Regions from separate parts of the Micromonospora noduli genome, predicted to be linked through region 1. Evidence: predicted binding sites of a transcription regulator. Region 1 holds the regulator's gene; each other region holds the start of a gene.
The links. Region 1 encodes HrcA, which represses chaperone genes, less so after heat shock. Its sites were predicted from a motif close to GGTTNGCACNCTCNNNNNGAGNGTGCNAACC; they were not measured.

Region 1 (6,679 bases):
CGGGCGGTGGCCACCCACTTCTCCCGGGCGCGTACGCCCCGGTCACCGCGCCACTGGGTCACCGAACGCGAGGCCGCCCAGGGCACGATCTCGTCCACCCCGACCTCGGTCATCGCCTGTACGGCCAGCTCACCCCGGTCGCCCTTGGCGATGCCCTGCACTGTCACCAGCCGGGGTACGGGCGCGTCCGCGTACCCCCGGGAGGTGATGGTGACCTCCAGGCTGCCCCGGCCGACGGCAGTGACCACGGCGGCGGCCGTGCCACCCCGGCCGTCGGCGAGCAGCAGTTCCTCGCCGACGCGCAACCGCTGCACGGTGGCGGCGTGATGCCCCTCCGGGCCGTCCAGGGTCAGCGCGTCGCCGGTGGGCAGCGCCTCGACCAGGAACAGCGGTGCGGACACCTCAGGCGTGCCCGTTGAACGCGTCGCGCATCCGGGAGAAGAAGCCGCCCTGCTTGGACAGCTCGGCGACCTCCTCACCACGGGTCTTGGCGAAGTCGCGCAGCATCTTCTCCTGGTCCGGGTCGAGCTTGGTGGGCGTCCGCACGTCGAGGTGGACGTAGAGGTCGCCTCGGCCGGTGCCGCGCAGGTGCGGCACGCCCCGGGCGCGTAGTCGCAGCGTGCTGGCCGGCTGGGTGCCGGCCTTGACGTCGACGGTCTCCTCGCTGTCCAGCGTCTTGATGGTCAGCCGGGTGCCCAGCGCCGCCGCCGTCATCGGCACTGTGACCCGGCAGTGCAGGTCGTCGCCCTTGCGGGAGTACACGTCGTGGGGGCGCTCGTGGATCTCCACGTAGAGGTCACCGGCGGTGCCGCCGCCGGGGCCCACCTCGCCCTGCTGGGCCAGCCGGATCCGCATGCCGTCCTCGACGCCGGCCGGGATCTTGACGGTCAGCGAACGGCGGGTCCGCACCCGGCCGTCGCCGGCGCAGGTGGGGCAGGGGTGCGGGATGGTGGTGCCGTAGCCCTGGCACACGGTGCACGGCCGGGCGGAGACCACCTGGCCGAGGAAGGTGCGCTGCACCGACTGCACCTCGCCCCGACCGCCGCACGCCTCGCAGGTCGCCAGGTGGGTGCCGGCGGCCGTGCCGGCGCCGGAGCAGGTGGTGCAGAGCACCGCCGTGTCGACGGTGATCGGGGCCTCCACGCCGAAGGCCGTCTCGTGCAGGTCGAGTTCGAGCCGCAGGATCGCGTCGGCGCCCGGGCGGGTACGCGGCCGTGGGCCACGGGCCCCACCTCCGGCACCGCCGAAGAACGCGTCCATGATGTCCTGGAAACCGACGAACGGGCCGGCGCCTCCGGGGCCACCCGGGCCGCCGGCACCGCCGCCACCCGGGGCGAGCGGGTCGCCACCCAGGTCGACGATCTGCCGCTTCCGGTCGTCCGAGAGGACCTCGTACGCGGCGTTGATGTCCTTGAACTTCTCCTGAGCCTCCGGGTCCGGATTGACGTCCGGGTGGAACTGGCGTGCCAGCTTGCGGTAGGCGCGCTTGATCTCGTCATCGGAGGCTTCCCGGCTCACACCGAGAATGCCGTAGTAGTCCCTGGCCACTGCGTTCCGTGTCCTCATGTTCGTCTCGCGTTGCGCCGGTCGGCGGCCGCAGCCGGCCGCATCGGCCCTGACCAATCAGTTCTGGGCCAGCAACTCGCCCACGTAGCGTGCCACGGCGCGCACCGTGGCGATGTTGCCGGGGTAGTCCATCCGGGTGGGCCCCAGCACCCCCAGGCCGCCCACGATGGTGGCACCCGGGCCGTACCCGGTGCTGACCACCGAGGCGGCGCGCAGGTTGTCGAACTCGTTCTCGTCGCCGATCAGCACCCGGGTCGTGCTCGGCTCGGTCTCACCGATGAGCTTGAGCAGCACGACCTCCTCCTCCAGAGCTTCGAGGATCGGCCGCAGGGAGCCCTGGAAGTCGAGCAGGCCACCCCGGGTGAGGTTCGCGGTGCCGGCGAGCGCGATCCGCTCCTCGTGCCGCTCGACAAGCGTCTCCAGCAGGACGGTGGCGAGCGTGGTCATGGTCGGACGCAGCCCGGTCGGCGCTTCCTCGACCAGCGCCTGCACCAGCGGCGGCGTCTCGGACAGCCGGGCGTTGGCGAGCTTCTCGTTGATCAGTCGGCGCAGGTCGGTGACATCGTCGGCGGGCACCGGCCCGGGCAGCTCCACGAGTCGCTGCTCCACCCGCCCGGTGTCGGCGATCATGACGAGCATCAGCCGGGTGGTGGAGATCGGCACCAGCTCCAGGTGACGCACCGAGGAGCGGGCCAGGCTCGGGTACTGCACGACGGCGACCTGCCGGGTCAGCTGCGCGAGCAACCGCACCGTGCGGTGCACCACGTCGTCGAGGTCGACCGCGCCGACCAGGAAGCGCTCGATGGCCCGGCGCTCGGCCGGGCTGAGCGGCTTGACCCGGGACAACCGGTCGACGAAGAGGCGGTAGCCGCGGTCGGTGGGCACCCGGCCGGCACTGGTGTGCGGCTGCCGGATGTAGCCCTCCTCCTCCAGCACGGCCATGTCGTTTCGGACCGTGGCCGGGGAGACCCCGAGCTGGTGCCGCTCGACCAGCGCCTTGCTGCCGACCGGCTCCTGGGTGGAGACGTAGTCTTCGACGATGGCGCGGAGCACGGCTAGTTTCCGGTCGTCGAGACCCATCCTCCGCACCTCCTGTCGCACGTCGGCCGCCGGCGCTCTGGGCCGGCCGGGCCGTCCTGGCACTCGACTGTAACGAGTGCCAGTCTACGTCGGCGGGCCCGCCGACGCGATGATCAACGGCCACCCGTCGGTGCGGCCCACGCCACCGGCGTTGGGCCGATCGGCCCGCACTGCCAGGCGGTGTCGCTCTGGTGCGGCGTTGCCACGGGCCCCTACCGTGACATCCATGACTGAACCTCCTCGCCCTCCCGGGTCGGGCGACCCCGGCAACTACCCGCCGGAGCCCACCTCCCCAGGCCCGTCCCCGTCGGCCGAGCCGCCCACCGCACCACTGTCCGGGGCGCCCGGCCCGGCCGGCTATCCCCCGCCCGGTGGCTATCCGCCGCCCACCGGTGACCAACCGCCGTCAGGCGGCTACCCTCCGGCAGGCGGTTACCCCCCGCCCGGGGGCTATCCCCCGCCCGGCGGTTACCCGGCCGGTGGGGCCTACGGCGGCCCCGGCGGCGGCTACGCCAACAACGAGGACAAGACCTGGGCGCTGGTCGCGCATTTCGGCGGCGCTCTCGGCGCGCTGGTCAGCTTCGGTCCGCTGGGCTTCGTCGCCCCGCTCATCGCCTACCTGGCCCGCGGCCAGCAGTCGCCGACCGTCCGGGCACACGCCCTGGCCGCCCTGAACTTCCAGATCCTCTGGTCGATCATCGCGTTCGTGCTGCTCTTCGTGAGCTGGTGCCTGCTCTTCCTGCCCAGCATCGCCGTCGTGGTGATCCAGATCCTGTTCGGGATCATCGCCGGCATCAAGGCCAACGAGGGCACCCCGTACCGCTACCCGATGACTGCCAACTTCATCAAGTGAACCGGGCCGGCCGCTCCCCCGGCCGGTCCGGAGCACCGCAGTCCCGGTCCGGGGGTGGGCCACTCAGGGCAGCAGGTCGCGGACGACCGCGTCGGCGAGCAGCCGCCCGCGCACTGTGAGCACGGCCCGGCCGGCGGCGTACTCGTCGGCGGCCAGCAGGCCGCCGGCCAGCGCCCGCTCGGCGCCGGCCCGGCCGGTGGCGTCGAGCACCGCCAGCGGGAGGCCGCTGGCCAGCCGCAGCCGGAGCATCACGTCCTCCATGTGCGCCTCGTCGACAGTGAGCACCTCCCGGGCCAGACCGGGAGACGCGCCAGCGGCCAACCGCTGGGCGTACGCCGAGGGGTGTTTCACGTTCCACCAGCGCACCCCACCGACGTGGCTGTGCGCCCCCGGCCCCAGCCCCCACCAGTCCGCGCCGGTCCAGTAGAGCAGGTTGTGCCGGCAGCGGGCTTCCTCGGTGCGGGCCCAGTTGGAGACCTCGTACCAGGAGAGCCCGGCCGCGTCGAGCGCGGCCTCCGCGGCCAGGTAGCGGTCCGCGGCCACGTCGTCACTGGGGTACGCCAGCTCGCCGCGCCGCATCCGGGCGGCGAGCCGGGTGCCGTCCTCGACGATCAGGGCGTACGCGCTGACGTGGTCCACTCCGGCGGCGACGACCTGTTCCAGCGAGGCGGCGAAGTCCTCGGCCCGCTCCCCCGGCGTGCCGTAGATCAGGTCCAGGTTGACGTGCTCGAACCCGGCGTCGCGCGCCTCCAGGGCGGCGGCGGTGGCCCGGCCGGCGCTGTGTTTGCGGTCCAGGATCGCCAGCACCCCCGGGGAGGCGGACTGCATGCCCAACGAGATCCGGGTGTAGCCGGCGGCCCGCAGCAGTTTCAACGATTCCGGGGTGACCGACTCGGGGTTGGCCTCGGTGGTCACCTCGGCGTCGGCGGCCAGCCCCCAGGTGCGGTCGATGCCGTCGAGGATGCGGGCCAGGTCGTCGGCGGGGAGCAGGGTGGGCGTGCCGCCGCCGACGAAGACGGTGTCGACCCGGGGCGGCGGGGTGTCGCCGAGCACCCGGGCGGCGAGCTTCAGCTCGGCCAGCACAGTGTCCGCGTACCCCTCGCGGCTGGCGCCGCCGCCCAGTTCGGCGGCGGTGTAGGTGTTGAAGTCGCAGTATCCGCAGCGGCTGGCGCAGAACGGCACGTGCACGTACACGCCGAAGCCGCGCGCGCCGACCGCTGCGGTGGCGGTGGCGGGCAACGATCCGTCGACGGGGACGGTCTCACCATCTGGAAGGACGCCGGGCATGGCCACTAGTGTGCCCGGCATGACCTCTCCCGACGTCCTCGTGCGGGTCGCCACGGCCCGTGGGGTGACCACCCTCACCCTGGACAGCCCGCACAACCGCAACGCGCTCTCCACCGGCCTGATGACCCAACTGCTGGCCGGGCTGGCGGACGCGGTCGCCGACGAGGCGGTCCGAGTGATCGTGCTCGACCACACCGGCCCGGTCTTCTGCTCCGGGGCGGACCTGAAGGAGACCGCCGCGGCGTACGCCAGCGGGACGGTGCCGGCCGGGATGCTGGGTGACGTGCTCGCGGCACTCTGGGAGTGCCCGAAGCCGGTCCTGGCCCGGGTCGGCGGGCCGGCGCGGGCCGGTGGGCTGGGCCTGATCGCCGCCGCCGACCTTGCGGTTTGCGCCGACGAGGCGACGTTCGCGTTCACCGAGGTACGCATCGGGGTGATCCCGGCGGTGATCTCGGCGACCGTGCTGCCCCGGCTGCACCCCCGCGCCGCCGCCGAGCTGTACCTGACCGGCGACACCTTCGACGGTCGCCGGGCCGCCGAGATCGGCCTGGTGACGGCCTCGGTCCCGGCGGACGGGTTGGACGACGCGGTACGGGGCTACTGCGACTCGCTGGTGCGCGGCGCGCCCGGGGCGTTGGCCGGCGCGAAGGAGTTGCTGCGCCGACCGGGTACCGCCGAGTTGCGCGCCGACCTGGCCCGACTCTCCGCCGTCTCGACCGGCTACTTCCTCTCCGACGAGGGGCGCGAGGGGGTCACCGCGTTCCGCGAAAAACGACCGGCGCGCTGGGTGCCCGCTCTCGACGCCTGACGGTCGGGGCGCCACCGGGAGCGGCGGCGCCCCACTGTCGGGTCACCAGGCGGTCGCGCCGCCGTCGACCGGGTAGTTCGCCCCGGTGATGTACGACGCCCGGTCGGATGCGAGGAAGACCACCAGTTCCACGACCTCCTCGGGGCGCGCGAAGCGCTTGAGGAGCGTCTTGGCGGTGATGGCGTCCCGGGCCTCCTGGTTGTCACCGAGGTCGCGTTCGCTGGCCGGGGTGAGGGTGGGTCCGGGGCTGACCGCCACCGCGCGGATGCCGTGGGGCGCGCCTTCGAGGGCGAGCTGTCGCGTCATGCCGATGATGCCGGCGTTCGCGGCGGTGTGACCGACCATCGGCGGGACGTGGCCGCCGATCATTCCGGCCATGGAGGCGGCGCTGATGATGACACCGCCGCCGCGTTGGACCAGGTGCGGCCAGGCGAACTTCGACACGAAGTACGGAATGTCGAGTTCTCCGGTGATGGTGTAGCGCCAGTCCTGCACGGAGAAGTCGGGCATCGGGCCGAAGCGGAGCGCGGCCGCGTTGTTGTAGACCACGTCGAGCCCGCCGTAGGTGGCCGCGGCGTCGTCGACGAGCTTGCGTACCTGCTCGGGGTCGGTGAGGTCGACCGGCGCGATGCCGGTCATCTCGCCGCCGGCGCGACGGACGAGTTCGACAGTCTCGTCGTTACCGGCGACCTGGAGGTCGGCCCCGACGACCTTCGCGCCCTCGCGGGCGAAGGTCAGCGCCGCGACGCGGCCCAGACCACCGCCGGTGCCGGTGATCAGCACGACTTTGCCATCGAGCGTTCCCATGGAACTCCCCCTCGATCGACGACCAACACGCCCGGGTATGGGAGGGTAGGTCGGATTGATATGTCAACTGGCTCAAGTCCTTGACCGATCAATCGCTTCCCGTTGTCGGTTACCCGGTGACGCTCATGACAGCCCTGCACCGGGACGAGCGACAGAACGACGTGGCAGGTGAGATCGCCACCGGAGCGGGAACGTCGCCAACCGGCACGCGACAGCGGAGCCGCCCCCGAACCGGTCGGAGTCGGCCAGGCCGGGCCCGAACCACTCGGACGACCCGC
Region 2 (6,679 bases), on a different contig from region 1:
GCGGTGCGGGCCTGGCTCGCCCGCCGACCGGAGGTGGCGCGGGTGCTGGTCAGCCAGCGCCTGCGGCCGCTGCCGGCCCCGGCCGGGCAGAACCGGGGCACCGCACCCAGGCCCACCGGCCCGGAGTGGAACATCCGCCAGATCGGCGCCGACCGGGTGTGGTCCCAACTCCGGGTCACCGGCACGGGCATCGTGGTCGGCAGCTCCGATTCGGGGGTGGACGGCACCCATCCGGCGCTACGAGCCGGGTTCCGTGGTGGGGACGACTCCTGGTACGACCCGTGGGAGGACACCCGGAGCCCGACCGACCAGGGCGGGCACGGCACCCACACGGTGGGCAGCGCGGTCGGGCGGGACGGCATCGGGGTGGCACCGGACGCGCAGTGGGTGGGCTGCGTCAACCTGGACCGCAACCTGGGCAGCCCCGCGCACTACCTGGACTGTCTCCAGTTCATGTTGGCGCCCTTCCCTGCCGGCGGCGACCCGTTCACCGACGGCCGTCCGGAGCGCGCCCCCCAGGTGCTGACCAACTCGTGGGGCTGCCCGCCCATCGAGGGTTGCGACCAGCGCGTTCTGCGGCCGGCCACCGCCGCCCTCGACGCCGCCGGGATCTTCGTGGTCGCTGCGGCCGGTAACACCGGCCCGTGGTGCGCGTCGATCGACGATCCGCCCGCCCCGTACCCGGACGTGCTGACCGTGGGTGCGGTGGACTCTCAGCGGCGGGTCGCCGAGTTCTCCTCGCGGGGGCCGGTGCCGGGCGGCTCGGGTAAACCGGACGTGCTGGCGCCAGGGGTGGGGGTGGTGTCTGCCATGCCGGGCGGCACATACGCCGCGCTGGACGGCACGTCGATGGCGACCCCGCAGGTGGCCGGGGTGGTCGCTCTGATGTGGTCGGCGAACCCGGCGCTTGTCGGCGACGTGACCCGGACCCGGCAGATCCTTCGGGACACCGCCACGTCGGCGACCCCCACCTACCGCTCCGACAGCCCCTCCGACGCCTGCGGTGGTCCGTCGAACGTCACCGGTGCCGGTCAGGTTGACGCCTACGCCGCCGTTCGCGCCGCCCAGCAATAGGCAGGTTTCCTTCCTGAAGCGCTGAGCCGGGGGTGCGCGCCCGACAGTCGGTGATCTAGGGTCGGCCACCATGGACGCCGAGATCACCGTCACCGAGTTGACCGCCGACCTGCTCCCCAGCGTCGTACAGCTCTGCCAGCAGGCTCTGGACCTGCCCGAGGACGCCGCCGAGGCGGCTGCCATCGTGGACGTGCTCTGGACCCGGGCCACCGCCGACCGGCCGGTGGTCGGGCTGGGCGCGTACCGGGGCGCGGACCTGGTGGGGGTGCTGATCTGTTCGGTGTCGTCGACCGAGCCGGGGACCGGGCACGTGGATCTGGTGGCGGTCCCTGCGGATCAGCGGCGTCGGGGCGTCGGCCGGGCGCTGCTCCAGCGGGCCGAGCGGGTGCTCGCCGAGCGCGGGGCGACCGAGGTGCTGCTGGCCGGAAACCCGCCGTACTACGCGTGGCCGGGAATCGACGTCCGCTACACGCCGGCGGTCTGCGCCGCCCTCGCGCTCGGCTACCAGCAGGACCGGACCGCCTGGAACATGACCGCGGACCTGTCGTACGACGGGTCGCCGGCACTGCGGTCCACCGAGGCGACGGAGCGACGGCTGGCCGACCAGGGCGTCACCGTACGCCGGGCGGAGCCGGCTGACCTTCCGGCGCTGACCGCCTTCGCCCGGTCCACCTTCGGCGGGACGTGGGACGGCGAGTTGGCCGGGTCGGTGGGGCGCGCCGACGCCGGTTGCCACCTGGCGGAACGGGACGGCGAGGTGCTCGGCTTCGCCGCGTACGGGTCGTCCCGGCCGAGTTGGTTCGGGCCGATGGGCACCGCGCCGGCCGCGGAGGGGTCGGGCATCGGTGGGGTGCTGCTGCGGCGCTGCCTGCGCGACCAGCGGGCGGTAGGGCTGGATCGGGCACAGATCGGCTGGGTGGGACCGGTGCCGTTCTACTCAGGCAGCGCGGGAGCGCGGATCGAGCGGGTGTTCTTCCTGTACCGGCGAACCCTGTCCAGGGCATAACCGGGGCAAACAGGACATGGATCCATTCGCCCGCATCTGCCATCGACGCCCCCTACCGTTTCGGTAGAGGAGGCAGCCATGACCACGGATGACAACCAGACCGAGGACGGCACGCCGATCACCTGGAAACCGGTGGGCGAACTCCCCGGCCAACTGCCGTTCGACCGGCTCGACTACGGCGACGCCGAGCAACTGGCCGAGATGACCACCGATGGTGAGCCGTCGCTGGTCGAGGAACCGCAGGAGATGGTGGACGCGCCGATCCAACTGCCTCCGCCGTACAACCGGGCACAGAAGCGGCGCAACCAGCGCCCACTACCGACCTGACGACGAACGGGGCGGACCGCGTCAGCGGCCCGCCCCGTTCGGTGTCGGAACTGGACTCAGAAGTCCATGTCCCCGCCACCCGGGCCAGCCGGGGCAGCCGGGGTCTTCTCCGGCTTGTCCGCGACAACAGCCTCGGTGGTGAGGAAGAGCGCCGCGATGGAAGCGGCGTTCTGCAGCGCCGAGCGCGTCACCTTGGCCGGGTCGATGATGCCCGCGGCCAGCAGGTCGACGTACTCGCCGTTGGCGGCGTTCAGACCGTGACCCGCTTCGAGGTTACGGACCTTCTCCACCACGACGCCGCCCTCAAGGCCGGCGTTGACGGCGATCTGCCGCAGCGGGGCGTCGAGCGCGACCTTGACGATGTTCGCACCGGTCGCCTCGTCGCCGACCAGGTCGAGCTTGTCGAAGGCGGTCTTGCCGGCCTGGACCAGCGCGACGCCACCACCCGGGACGATGCCCTCCTCGACGGCGGCCTTCGCGTTGCGAACGGCGTCCTCGATGCGGTGCTTGCGCTCCTTGAGCTCGACCTCGGTGGCCGCGCCGACCTTGATCACCGCAACGCCGCCGGCCAGCTTGGCCAGCCGCTCCTGCAGCTTCTCCCGGTCGTAGTCGGAGTCGCTCTTGTCGATCTCGGCCCGGATCTGGTTGACCCGGCCCTGGATCTGCTCGGCGTCACCGGCACCGTCGACGATGGTGGTCTCGTCCTTGGTCACCACGACCTTGCGGGCGCGGCCCAGCATGTCGAGGCTGGCGGCGTCGAGCTTGAGGCCGACCTCCTCGCTGATGACCTGGCCACCGGCGAGGATGGCGATGTCGGTCAGCATGGCCTTACGGCGGTCACCGAAGCCCGGCGCCTTGACGGCGACCGACTTGAAGGTGCCACGGACCTTGTTGACGACCAGGGTGGCGAGGGCCTCGCCCTCCAGGTCCTCGGCGATGATCAGCAGCGGCTTGCCCGACTGCATGACCTTCTCCAGGATCGGGAGCAGGTCCTTCACCGACGAGATCTTGCTGTTGGCGATCAGGATGTACGGGTCGTCGAAGACGGCCTCCATACGCTCCGGGTCGGTCATGAAGTAGGCCGAGATGTAGCCCTTGTCGAAGCGCATACCCTCGGTGAGCTCCAGCTCGAGCCCGAAGGTGTTGCTCTCCTCGACGGTGATGACGCCTTCCTTGCCGACCTTGTCCATCGCCTCGGCGATGATCTCGCCGACGGTGCTGTCGCCAGCGGAGATGGAGGCGGTGGAGGCGATCTGCTCCTTGGTCTCGACGTCCTTGGCGAGCTTGGACAGCTCCTCCGAGACGCTCGCGACCGCGGCCTCGATGCCCCGCTTCAGGGCCATCGGGTTGGCGCCAGCGGCCACGTTGCGCAGGCCCTCGCGAACCAGGGCCTGGGCCAGGACGGTCGCCGTCGTCGTGCCGTCACCGGCAACGTCGTCGGTCTTCTTGGCGACCTCCTTGACCAGCTCAGCGCCGATCTTCTCGTACGGGTCCTCGAGCTCGATCTCCTTGGCGATGCTCACACCATCGTTGGTGATGGTGGGGGCACCCCACTTCTTCTCGAGCACGACGTTGCGGCCCTTGGGGCCGAGGGTCACCTTTACGGCGTCGGCGAGCTGGTTCATGCCCCGCTCGAGGCCGCGGCGCGCCTCTTCGTCGAACGCGATCATCTTGGCCATACGGCGTTGTCCTCCTGGACACTCACGGGCCACCCGAGATGTGTGCCCCGGATGGGCCGCCTGGTGTACGCACCTTGGGACGTCGCCACCTGGCGACGACGACGTCCTTCGGCCGGGCCGGATAGCCCGCGACGACCGGCCATGTGCCGCCCCGGCGTCTCCACGCCGGTGCAACCTGGCCCCACCGTCCCGACCATTGGCACTCACGGTATGCGAGTGCCAATGACTTGTTTAGCACTCTCCCCTGCCGAGTGCAAGCACGATGCCGCCGCTCAGCCGAGTTCCGTGGCCAGTCCAGCGGTGTTCACCGGCGCCTCATGGGCACGCTGCTCGGCGTACGTCACCAGCAGACCGATCATCTGAGCGAGGTGGGCCGGCAGGGCCAGCACGGCGGTGATCCCGATCACCACCACCGTCCCGGCGGCGGTACCCGCCGAGGAGAACGGGTCCGTTCCGAGCGCGGAGGTGCCGATCCCTTCCAGGCCACCGGGGATCAGGGTGCCGACGATCACCGCCACGGCCACCAGGGCCACCCGTCCGAGCAGCAGGCCGAGCCGGTCGTGGAACATCCGGAACGATCGACCGATCGGGTTGTGCCGTTCAAAGAGATAGACCGGGCCGGCCATGCTCAGCGCGAAGGCCAGGTAGATGCCCGGCAGCACGCAGAAACAGACACCGACGCCGATGAGCAGACTGACCACCAGGGTCCAGCCCCACAGCCCGAGGGCCCGACGCAGGCCGTAGCGCAGCGCGGACTCCAGGCTGGCCGGCTGACCGGCCGCCTGTTGGGTGATCACCCAGGTGCCGGCGGCCCACCCGACGGCCTGCACCAGCCCGACCACCAGGCTGCCGCCGACCAGCAGGACCAGGAGGCTCAGCAACTCGGCGGCGAAATTGTCCGGCAGCGCGGGGGCCGACGTCGATTCGGCCTGGGCGGCCCACTTCGCCGACGGGTCCAGCCCGAGGGAGACCACCGAGAGCACCGCCGCCGGCAGTACCTGGGTGAGCAGCATGATCGGCACCAACTGCCGCCAGCCCCGACGCAGTGCTCCCCCGCACCGGTTGAACCAGCCGCCGATGCCGGCACCGGGCGGCGTGACCAGGGCGTCGTTCGGGTCGAACCCGTAACCCGGCGGGTACCAGCCGACCGGCGGCCCCGGGTACCACGGCTGCCCGCCGTAGGGACCCGACCCGGGCGGGTAACCCCCGGTGGGCGGGAACGCCCAGCCCTGCGGCGGCGGGGCCGCACCCCAGGCACCCTGCGCGGGATCCCAGCCGGGCGGCGGACCGGCGGGGCCGGAGGGCGGGTCGGCCGGGGGCATGCCCGACCCCCAGCCGGGGGGCGGACCGGCGTGGCCGGGGCTGCCGGCGGGCGAGGACGGATCGGACGGGTCCGGCTCCCCCGACCCGGGGGACGAGTTGGGCGGGGGCGGCTGGTCGCTCATGAACGCTCCTCACATCGGCTGGAACGGTTCACGATCTTCCCGGCTGCGCGCCCCTGCCGCAGCCCCGACTCACGGGGCCGATCGGCCAGGAAGCTCAGCCGATGACGCGTACGTGCTCCGCCTGTGGGCCCTTCTGGCCCTGGGTGATCTCGAACTCGACCCGCTGACCGTCGTCCAGCGCCTTGTAACCGTCCATCTCGATCGCCGAGAAATGGACGAACACGTCCTGACCGCCGTCGACGGCGATGAAGCCGTAGCCCTTCTCGGCGTTGAACCACTTCACGGAGCCCTGTGCCACGGTGCACTTCCCTCACTCTGCGCGGCGTTGCCTGACTCGGCGCACGGCACGGCCGGGCGCCCCGGACCACCGACTCAGCGATCGATGACCGCCATTGAAGCAGGTGACCGAAATCGCACGCTACACGAGGCGTGACGGCCGCGCACTGCCACAAATCAGACACACTTCGGGGCGTCCCGACCGCGCTGATCGGCCGGGTTCCCAAGCCACCGGATTCGCCCGCGTCATTGCGAATGGAGGGAGGGTCGCAGGGCGGGCCCGAGATGACGGCGATCGGGCCCAGCTCGCGAAACGCCATCCCTGCCCTGTGGTAGGCATGCGGACATGACCACCGACATGGGCTCGCCGGCCCTGCGGCTCGCGGAGATCCGCCGGGTCCGGCCGGAGGACGCCGCCCGGATGCGGGCGCTGCGCCTGGAGATGCTGGCCGACGCGCCGTTGGCCTTCCTGGAGACCCTGGCGGACGCGGCGGCCCGACCGCACAACGAGTTCGCCGCCCGGGTCGCGTACACCTCGGCCGGTGCCGGTAACGCGCAGTTCGTCGCCGACCCGGGCGGCCGGCTGGTCGGGCACGCCGGTGGTACGACCCACCCGAACGAACCGGGGCTGACCGTGGTCTACGCCGTGTACGTCACGCCGGCCTGGCGCGGCAGTGGCCTGCTCGGCGAGCTGATCGACGGGGTGGCCGCCTGGTCGCGAGCCTGCGGCCGACCGGAGCTGCTGCTGGAGGTGGTGGTCGGCAACGACCGCGCCTACCGCGCCTACCAGCGCCTGGGCTTCAAGGACACCGGGGTACGAGTCCCCCACCCGAACATCCCAGCCCTGAACGAGCTACAGATGCGCAGACCCG
Region 3 (6,679 bases), on a different contig from region 1:
GTGGTGCCGATGACCACGCCGGTGGCGACAGCGGCGAGCACGGCGACCCACCAGGGGTAGCCGAGCACGGTGACGACATTGGCCAGCACCGCCGCGCAGACGCCGCTGGCGAAGCCGGCGGACAGGTCGATCTCGCCGAGCAGCAGCACGAAGACCAGGCCCATCGCGATCAGCGTGACCGCCGCACCCTGGGTGAAGAGGTTGGCGAAGTTGCCGGCCGACAGGAACGACGACGGCCGCATGATCGCGAAGACGGTGCAGAGCACGATCAGGCCGAGTACGGCCGGTAGTGCGCCGACATCGCCACCGCGTACCCGACTGAGGTAGTTGCGGACGTGGCCTCCGACGGTCGGCGTCGGTGTGACGGCGGCGGGGCCGTCCTTCCGCACGGCGGTGGTGGTCATCGGACGCCTCCTGAGATCGAGTCGGCCGCCTGCGGGCCGTCGCCGTTGCTGCCCGGGTCGGTGGCGAGGCCGAGCCCGCCCGAGCGCCCGGCGGTGATCAGCTCGACCACCTGGGCGTGGGTGATGTCGGTGGTCTTCACCTGGGCGACCATCTGTCCGAGGTACAGCGCGGCGATCCGGTCGGAGACGGCGAAGACGTCGTTCATGTTGTGCGAGATGAGCACCACGGCCAGGCCGTTGTCGGCGAGGCGGCGAACCAGTTCGAGCACCTGGGCGGTCTGTGCCACGCCGAGTGCCGCAGTCGGCTCGTCCAGGATGACCAGCTTGCTGTTCCACAGCACCGCCTTGGCGATGGCCACGGTCTGGCGCTGGCCACCGGAGAGGCTGGACACGTGCTGACGCAGCGAGGTGACGGTGCGGATGGAGAGCCCCGCCAGGGTTTCGGCGGCGAGCTGTTCCATTGTCGGCTCGTCGAGGACGATGCCGCTGCGCCTCTCCCGGCCGAGGAACATGTTCTGCACGATGTCCAGGTTGTCGCAGAGCGCGAGGTCCTGGTAGACGACCTCGATGCCGAGCGTGGCGGCGTCGCGGGGGCTGCCGATGTGCACCGGTTCACCGTTGAACAGGAACTCGCCATCGTCGGTGGGGTGGATGCCGCTGATGCACTTCACCAGGGTCGACTTGCCGGCGCCGTTGTCGCCGACCAGTGCGGTCACTTCGCCCGGGTGGACGGTCAGGGCGACGTCGCGGAGCACCTGGACAGGACCGAAGCTCTTGTCGATCCCGCGGAGTTCCAGCAAGGGGGTCGCGGACACGGGGGTCTCCTTCTCAAGGGAGGGTCGGGGCCCGTCCGGCGGGCGCCGCCCGGCACGGGGAGGGTGCTCCCGTGCCGGGCGGCGATGGTCGTTCCGGCGGGTACTGCGGCGTCGGTCAGCTGATGCCGGCTTCGGCGCAGAACTTGGCGTAGGCCCCGGTGCAGACCTGCTCCTTGGTCGCGTAGCCGTCGGCGATGACGTCCTTGACGTTGTCCTTGTAGATGGCCTTCGGGGTGAGCAGCACCGAGGGGACGTCGCGGTCGCCGTCCTTCACCGTCTGGCCGGTGTCCTTCTTCTCGCCCTTGGCCAGCGCGATGGCCAGGTCCGCGGCGGCCTTGGCCTCTTCCCGGACCGCCTTGTAGACGGTCACGCACTGGTCACCGGCGAGGATGTTCTGCAGGCCCTCCACGCTGGCGTCCTGACCGGTCACCGGCACCTTGCCGTTGAGCTTGTTCTTCTTCAGGATCGAGATGGCGGCGTTGCCGAGAGTGTCGTTGGCGGCCAGCACGCCGTCGATCTTGCCCTTGGTCGCGGTGAGCTGCTGCTCGAAGATGGTCGCGGCGGTGGGGCCGTCCCAGCCCGGCACGGCGTCGTCCGGGCCCTTGGTGTATTCCTTGGAGTCGAACTTCGGCTTGAGCACCGAGTCGTAGCCGGCCTTGAACAGGGTGGCGTTGTTGTCGGTGGGGGAGCCGTTCAGGTACGCCACGACGGGGTTCTTGGCGCCCTTCTCGGTCAGGCACTTGGCCAGACCCTCGCCCTGGAGCTTGCCGACGGTCTCGTTGTCGAAGCTGACGTAGTACTGGGCGGAGCCGCCGAGGGTGAGCCGGTCGTAGTCGATGGTGGCGACGCCCTGCGACTTGGCCTTGTCGAGCACGGCCTTGCCGGTGCCGGAGTCCAGGTTGACGATCATCAGGGCGGTCACACCGCCGGTGATCATCTGGTCGGCGATGGTCTGGAAGGCGCTCTTGTCGTTCTGGGCGTTCTGGATGTCGTACTGGACGCCGGCAGCCTTGAACGCCTCCTCCAGGAAGCGACGGTCCGCCGTCTCCCAGCGGGGGGAGGACTTGCTATCCGGAAGGATCACGCCGATCTTGGGAGTCTTTTTGGAGTCGGCCGAGCCGTTGCCGGAGTCGTCGCTACAGGCGGTCAACCCGCCGGTCGTCAGCAGGCCCACGGCGGCGATGGTGAGGATCCCCTTACGCATGTGCAGGGTCCTTTCGGGGTGGGGGAGGTGTTGTTTTGTTGTGTCCGGCAACGTATTTCGCGTCACACCGGCTCCACAAGACCGCGCAGGTGCATAGTTTGTTGGGAGCGATAACAATTCAGCAACGCGACTGTTACTCCGCGGGTATCCCACGGGGGAGGCGACGTAACGACAGTCGTCAGTGGGTCTGCAACGGCGCGGTGCGGGCGTCGGTCAGCGCCACCAGATCCGCCGCGGCCAGCTCGAGTTGCAGACCGCGCCGACCAGCCGAGACGTAGATCGTCGGAAGGTCCAGCGCGGATTCGTCCAGCACCGTGGGCAACCGTCGACGCTGCCCGAGCGGGCTGATCCCACCGCGCACGTAACCTGTGGCCCGCTCGGCGACCGCCCGGTCGGCCAACACCGCCCGCTTGCCGCCGACCGCCGCCGCGAGCGCCTTGAGATCCAGCTCGCCGGTGACCGGAACGACCGCCACTGTGAGCGCGCCGTCGACCTCGGTCACCAGAGACTTGAACACCCGCTCCGGTGCCACGTCGAGCGCCACCGCCACCAACCCGCCGTAGTTCGGGGCGTCCGGCGACACCCGGTACGGATGGGTGCGATGCGCGATGCCGCGCTTGACCAACAGTGCCGTTGCCGGCGTTCCCTGTCCCGCCACACCGGCGACGCTAGTCGACAGGCCTACCGATCAGCACCGTCGGTGCGCCGTCGACCCGGGTGAGCACCAGGCTCGCCGCCTCGTCGCCGGCCAGCCGCAGGTCCCGTCGAAGCTGCTCCGGAGTGAGCGCGGAACCCCGCTTGAGGATCTCCACCCGGCCCACCCGACGATCCCGCAGCAGCGCCCGCAGGCGCTTGAGCGAGAACGGCAGCACGTCGGTGATCTCCAGGCAGCGCGCGTACGGGGTGCGGATCGGCTGGTCGGCGTAGAGGTAGGCGATGCTCGGATCGCCCAGGGTGGCGTCCAGTTCGGTGGCCAGCTCGGCGACGAGGTGCGCGCGCACCACCGCCGGGTCCGGGTCGTACAGGTAGCGACGCGGCGGCCCGACCGGCGCCTCGGCGGCACCCGAGCCGGTGAGCTCGTGGCGGTACGCCTCGGCGCCCCGCTGACGGTAGAGGGTGGCGCGGCGGGGCACCTCCGCCAGCTCGCCGCACCAGAGCGCGGCCTCGACCAGGTCGCCGTCCACGCCGACCCACTCGGCCTCCGCACCCGCCGGAATGAGCGCGTGGTCCAGGCCCGGCGCCACCTTCACCACTGTGCGCGGCACCCGCTCGGCCAGCCCGGTGACGAAGTCCCACGGCGGCGAGTAGGCGCGCGGGTCGAAGATCCGCCGCCCGGTGCCGGTGGTGCGGCGGGCCGGATCGCAGAAGACCCCGTCGACCCGTGACACGTCGAACCCTGTCGCGTCGCCGCACTCGACAGTGAACAGGTCGGCCAGCCCGGCCGCCTCGGCGTTGGCGGCGGCCATCGCGGCGGTCACCGGGTCGGCCTCCACCCCGTACACCCGGATGCCGGCGCGGGCGGCGGCCAGCGCGTCGGCTCCGAGCCCGCACCCGAGGTCGGCCAGGGTGCGCACGCCGGCCGCGTACAACCGGGCGGCCCGACGGTCGGCGACCACCCGGCGGGTGGCCTGCTCCAGGCCGGGACGGGTGAGGAACATCCCAGCGGCGGCCGAGCCGAACTTGCCCACCGCCCGGTGGCGCAACTCGGCCTGGGTCAGTGCCGCCGCGGCCAACGTCGGCGGCACCCCGGTCGCGCGCAGCGCCGACGCCGCGACCAGTGGATCACCGCCGGCCAGGTCGGCCGCCGCCGTGAGCGCGGCCGACCCCTCAGGGGTACGCAGCGCCGCCAGCTGATCGAGATCCACCCGGCCATTGTCCCGGCCGACCCGGAAATCCTGGCTGGCGGGGCGCGACGCGCTGGCACTCTCCTTGACGGAGTGCTAGCCACGGAATAACCTGCGATTAGCACTCTCACCCTGAGGGTGCCAGCTTCCGGGTCTCGCGACCCGGGTGCGCACGCCAGGCGGACCGGCACCCGCGACGACGGCACCGCCCGGTGGCATGAGGCAGATTGACGCTGGTCAGCCCCGCTGGCCAGCAACGAAACCAGTACCCCAGGAGGGTATGCCCGTGACTACCGCGACCAAGGTTGCGATCAAGCCGCTCGAGGACCGCATCGTGGTCCAGGCGAACGAGGCTGAGACCACCACGGCGTCGGGCATCGTGATCCCCGACACCGCCAAGGAGAAGCCGCAGGAGGGCACCGTCCTCGCTGTGGGCCCGGGGCGCGTCGACGACAACGGCAACCGGGTTCCGGTTGACGTGCAGGTCGGCGACACCGTCCTCTACTCGAAGTACGGCGGCACCGAGGTCAAGTACGCCGGCGAGGAGTACCTGGTGCTCTCCGCCCGCGACGTCCTCGCGGTCATCGAGAAGTAAGCAACCGATCAGTGCCACTGCCCCGGTCCGGCTCGCCGGGCCGGGGCAATGGCGCTTCGAAGGGACATTAATGGCGAAGATCCTGAGCTTCTCGGACGACGCCCGACACCTGCTGGAGCACGGTGTCAACGCCCTCGCGGACGCGGTCAAGGTCACCCTCGGCCCGCGCGGGCGCAACGTCGTCCTGGACAAGAAATTCGGTGCGCCGACGATCACCAACGATGGTGTGACCATCGCCAAGGAGATCGAGCTCACCAACCCGTACGAGAACCTTGGCGCGCAGCTGGTCAAGGAGGTGGCGACCAAGACCAACGACGTCGCCGGCGACGGGACCACCACCGCGACCGTGCTGGCCCAGGCGATGGTTCGCGAGGGTCTGCGCAACGTGACCGCCGGGACCAACCCGGCCGGCCTCAAGCGGGGCATCGACGCGGCGGCCACCAAGGTCTCCGAGGCGCTGCTCGGCCGTGCCGCCGAGGTCACCAGCAAGGAGTCGATCGCGAACGTGGCGACCATCTCCGCGCAGGACTCCACGATCGGCGATCTGATCGCCGAGGCGATGGAGCGCGTCGGCCGCGACGGTGTCATCACCGTCGAGGAAGGCTCGATGCTCACCACCGAACTGGACGTGACCGAGGGTCTCCAGTTCGACAAGGGCTTCATCTCGCCGAACTTCGTCACCGACCTGGAGGGTCAGGAGTCCGTCCTTGAGGACGCGTACATCCTGGTCACCACCCAGAAGATCTCGGCGATCGAGGAGCTGCTGCCGCTGCTGGAGAAGGTCCTGCAGAACAGCAAGCCCCTGCTGATCATCGCCGAGGACGTGGACGGCCAGGCGCTCTCCACCCTGGTGGTCAACTCGCTGCGCAAGACCCTCAAGGTCTGCGCGGTCAAGGCCCCGGGCTTCGGTGACCGGCGCAAGGCAATGCTCCAGGACATCGCGATCTCCACGGGCGCCGAGCTGGTCGCCCCGGAGCTGGGCTACAAGCTCGACCAGGTCGGCCTGGAGGTGCTCGGCACCGCCCGGCGCGTCGTGGTCGACAAGGAGAACACCACGATCGTCGACGGCGGTGGCCAGAAGGCCGACGTCGCCGACCGGGTGAACCAGATCCGCAAGGAGATCGAGGCCTCCGACTCCGACTGGGACCGGGAGAAGCTGGCCGAGCGGCTGGCGAAGCTCTCCGGTGGCATCGCCGTCATCAAGGCCGGCGCGGCGACCGAGGTCGAGATGAAGGAGCGCAAGCACCGCATCGAGGACGCCATCGCGGCGACCAAGGCTGCGGTCGAGGAGGGCACCGTGCCCGGCGGCGGCGCCGCCCTGGTGCAGATCCTCTCGGTGCTCGACGACGACCTGGGCTTCACCGGTGACGAGAAGGTCGGCGTCTCGGTCGTGCGCAAGGCGCTCGTCGAGCCGCTGCGCTGGATCGCCCAGAACGCCGGTCACGACGGCTACGTCGTGACGCAGAAGGTCGCCGACCTCAAGTGGGGCAACGGCCTCGACGCCGCCAAGGGCGAGTACGTCGACCTGGTCAAGGCCGGCATCATCGACCCGGTGAAGGTGACCCGCAACGCGGTCACCAACGCCGCCTCGATCGCCGGTCTGCTGCTCACCACGGAGAGCCTCGTGGTGGAGAAGCCGGAGCAGGCCGAGCCGGCCGCCAGCGGCGGGCACGGCCACGGTCACGGCCACCAGCACGGCCCGGGCTTCTGATCCGGTAGCGACACCCGTTCCGGGGCGCACCGCCGTACGGCGGTGCGCCCCGGCTCGTTCTCGCGGGCTGGTAGGTCATTACCGAACGCTGACGTTGTTGGCGACC

Region 2: the regulator HrcA is predicted to act here: its motif matches at 4,281-4,311, upstream of groL (chaperonin GroEL).
Region 3: the regulator HrcA is predicted to act here: its motif matches at 4,384-4,414, upstream of groES (co-chaperone GroES).

Annotation. Positions count from the first base shown of each region.
Region 1 covers NZ_PYAC01000040.1:68,614-75,292, reverse strand. Annotated here, with positions in the region: gene MED15_RS27395 (16S rRNA (uracil(1498)-N(3))-methyltransferase) at 1-401, opposite strand, end outside; gene dnaJ (molecular chaperone DnaJ) at 403-1,548, opposite strand; gene hrcA (heat-inducible transcriptional repressor HrcA) at 1,624-2,646, opposite strand; gene MED15_RS33875 (hypothetical protein) at 2,731-2,874, opposite strand; gene MED15_RS27380 (DUF4870 domain-containing protein) at 2,873-3,499, shown strand; gene hemW (radical SAM family heme chaperone HemW) at 3,563-4,786, opposite strand; gene MED15_RS27370 (enoyl-CoA hydratase-related protein) at 4,806-5,594, shown strand; gene MED15_RS27365 (SDR family NAD(P)-dependent oxidoreductase) at 5,637-6,401, opposite strand.
Region 2 covers NZ_PYAC01000024.1:21,328-28,006, forward strand. Annotated here, with positions in the region: gene MED15_RS23915 (S8 family serine peptidase) at 1-1,074, shown strand, start outside; gene MED15_RS23920 (GNAT family N-acetyltransferase) at 1,145-2,080, shown strand; gene MED15_RS23925 (hypothetical protein) at 2,159-2,407, shown strand; gene groL (chaperonin GroEL) at 2,464-4,086, opposite strand; gene MED15_RS23935 (hypothetical protein) at 4,359-5,531, opposite strand; gene MED15_RS23940 (cold-shock protein) at 5,626-5,829, opposite strand; gene MED15_RS23945 (GNAT family N-acetyltransferase) at 6,154-6,679, shown strand, end outside.
Region 3 covers NZ_PYAC01000026.1:3,190-9,868, reverse strand. Annotated here, with positions in the region: gene MED15_RS24060 (sugar ABC transporter permease) at 1-404, opposite strand, end outside; gene MED15_RS24055 (ATP-binding cassette domain-containing protein) at 401-1,219, opposite strand; gene MED15_RS24050 (sugar ABC transporter substrate-binding protein) at 1,335-2,423, opposite strand; gene ybaK (Cys-tRNA(Pro) deacylase) at 2,602-3,081, opposite strand; gene MED15_RS24040 (THUMP-like domain-containing protein) at 3,092-4,288, opposite strand; gene groES (co-chaperone GroES) at 4,548-4,862, shown strand; gene groL (chaperonin GroEL) at 4,933-6,573, shown strand.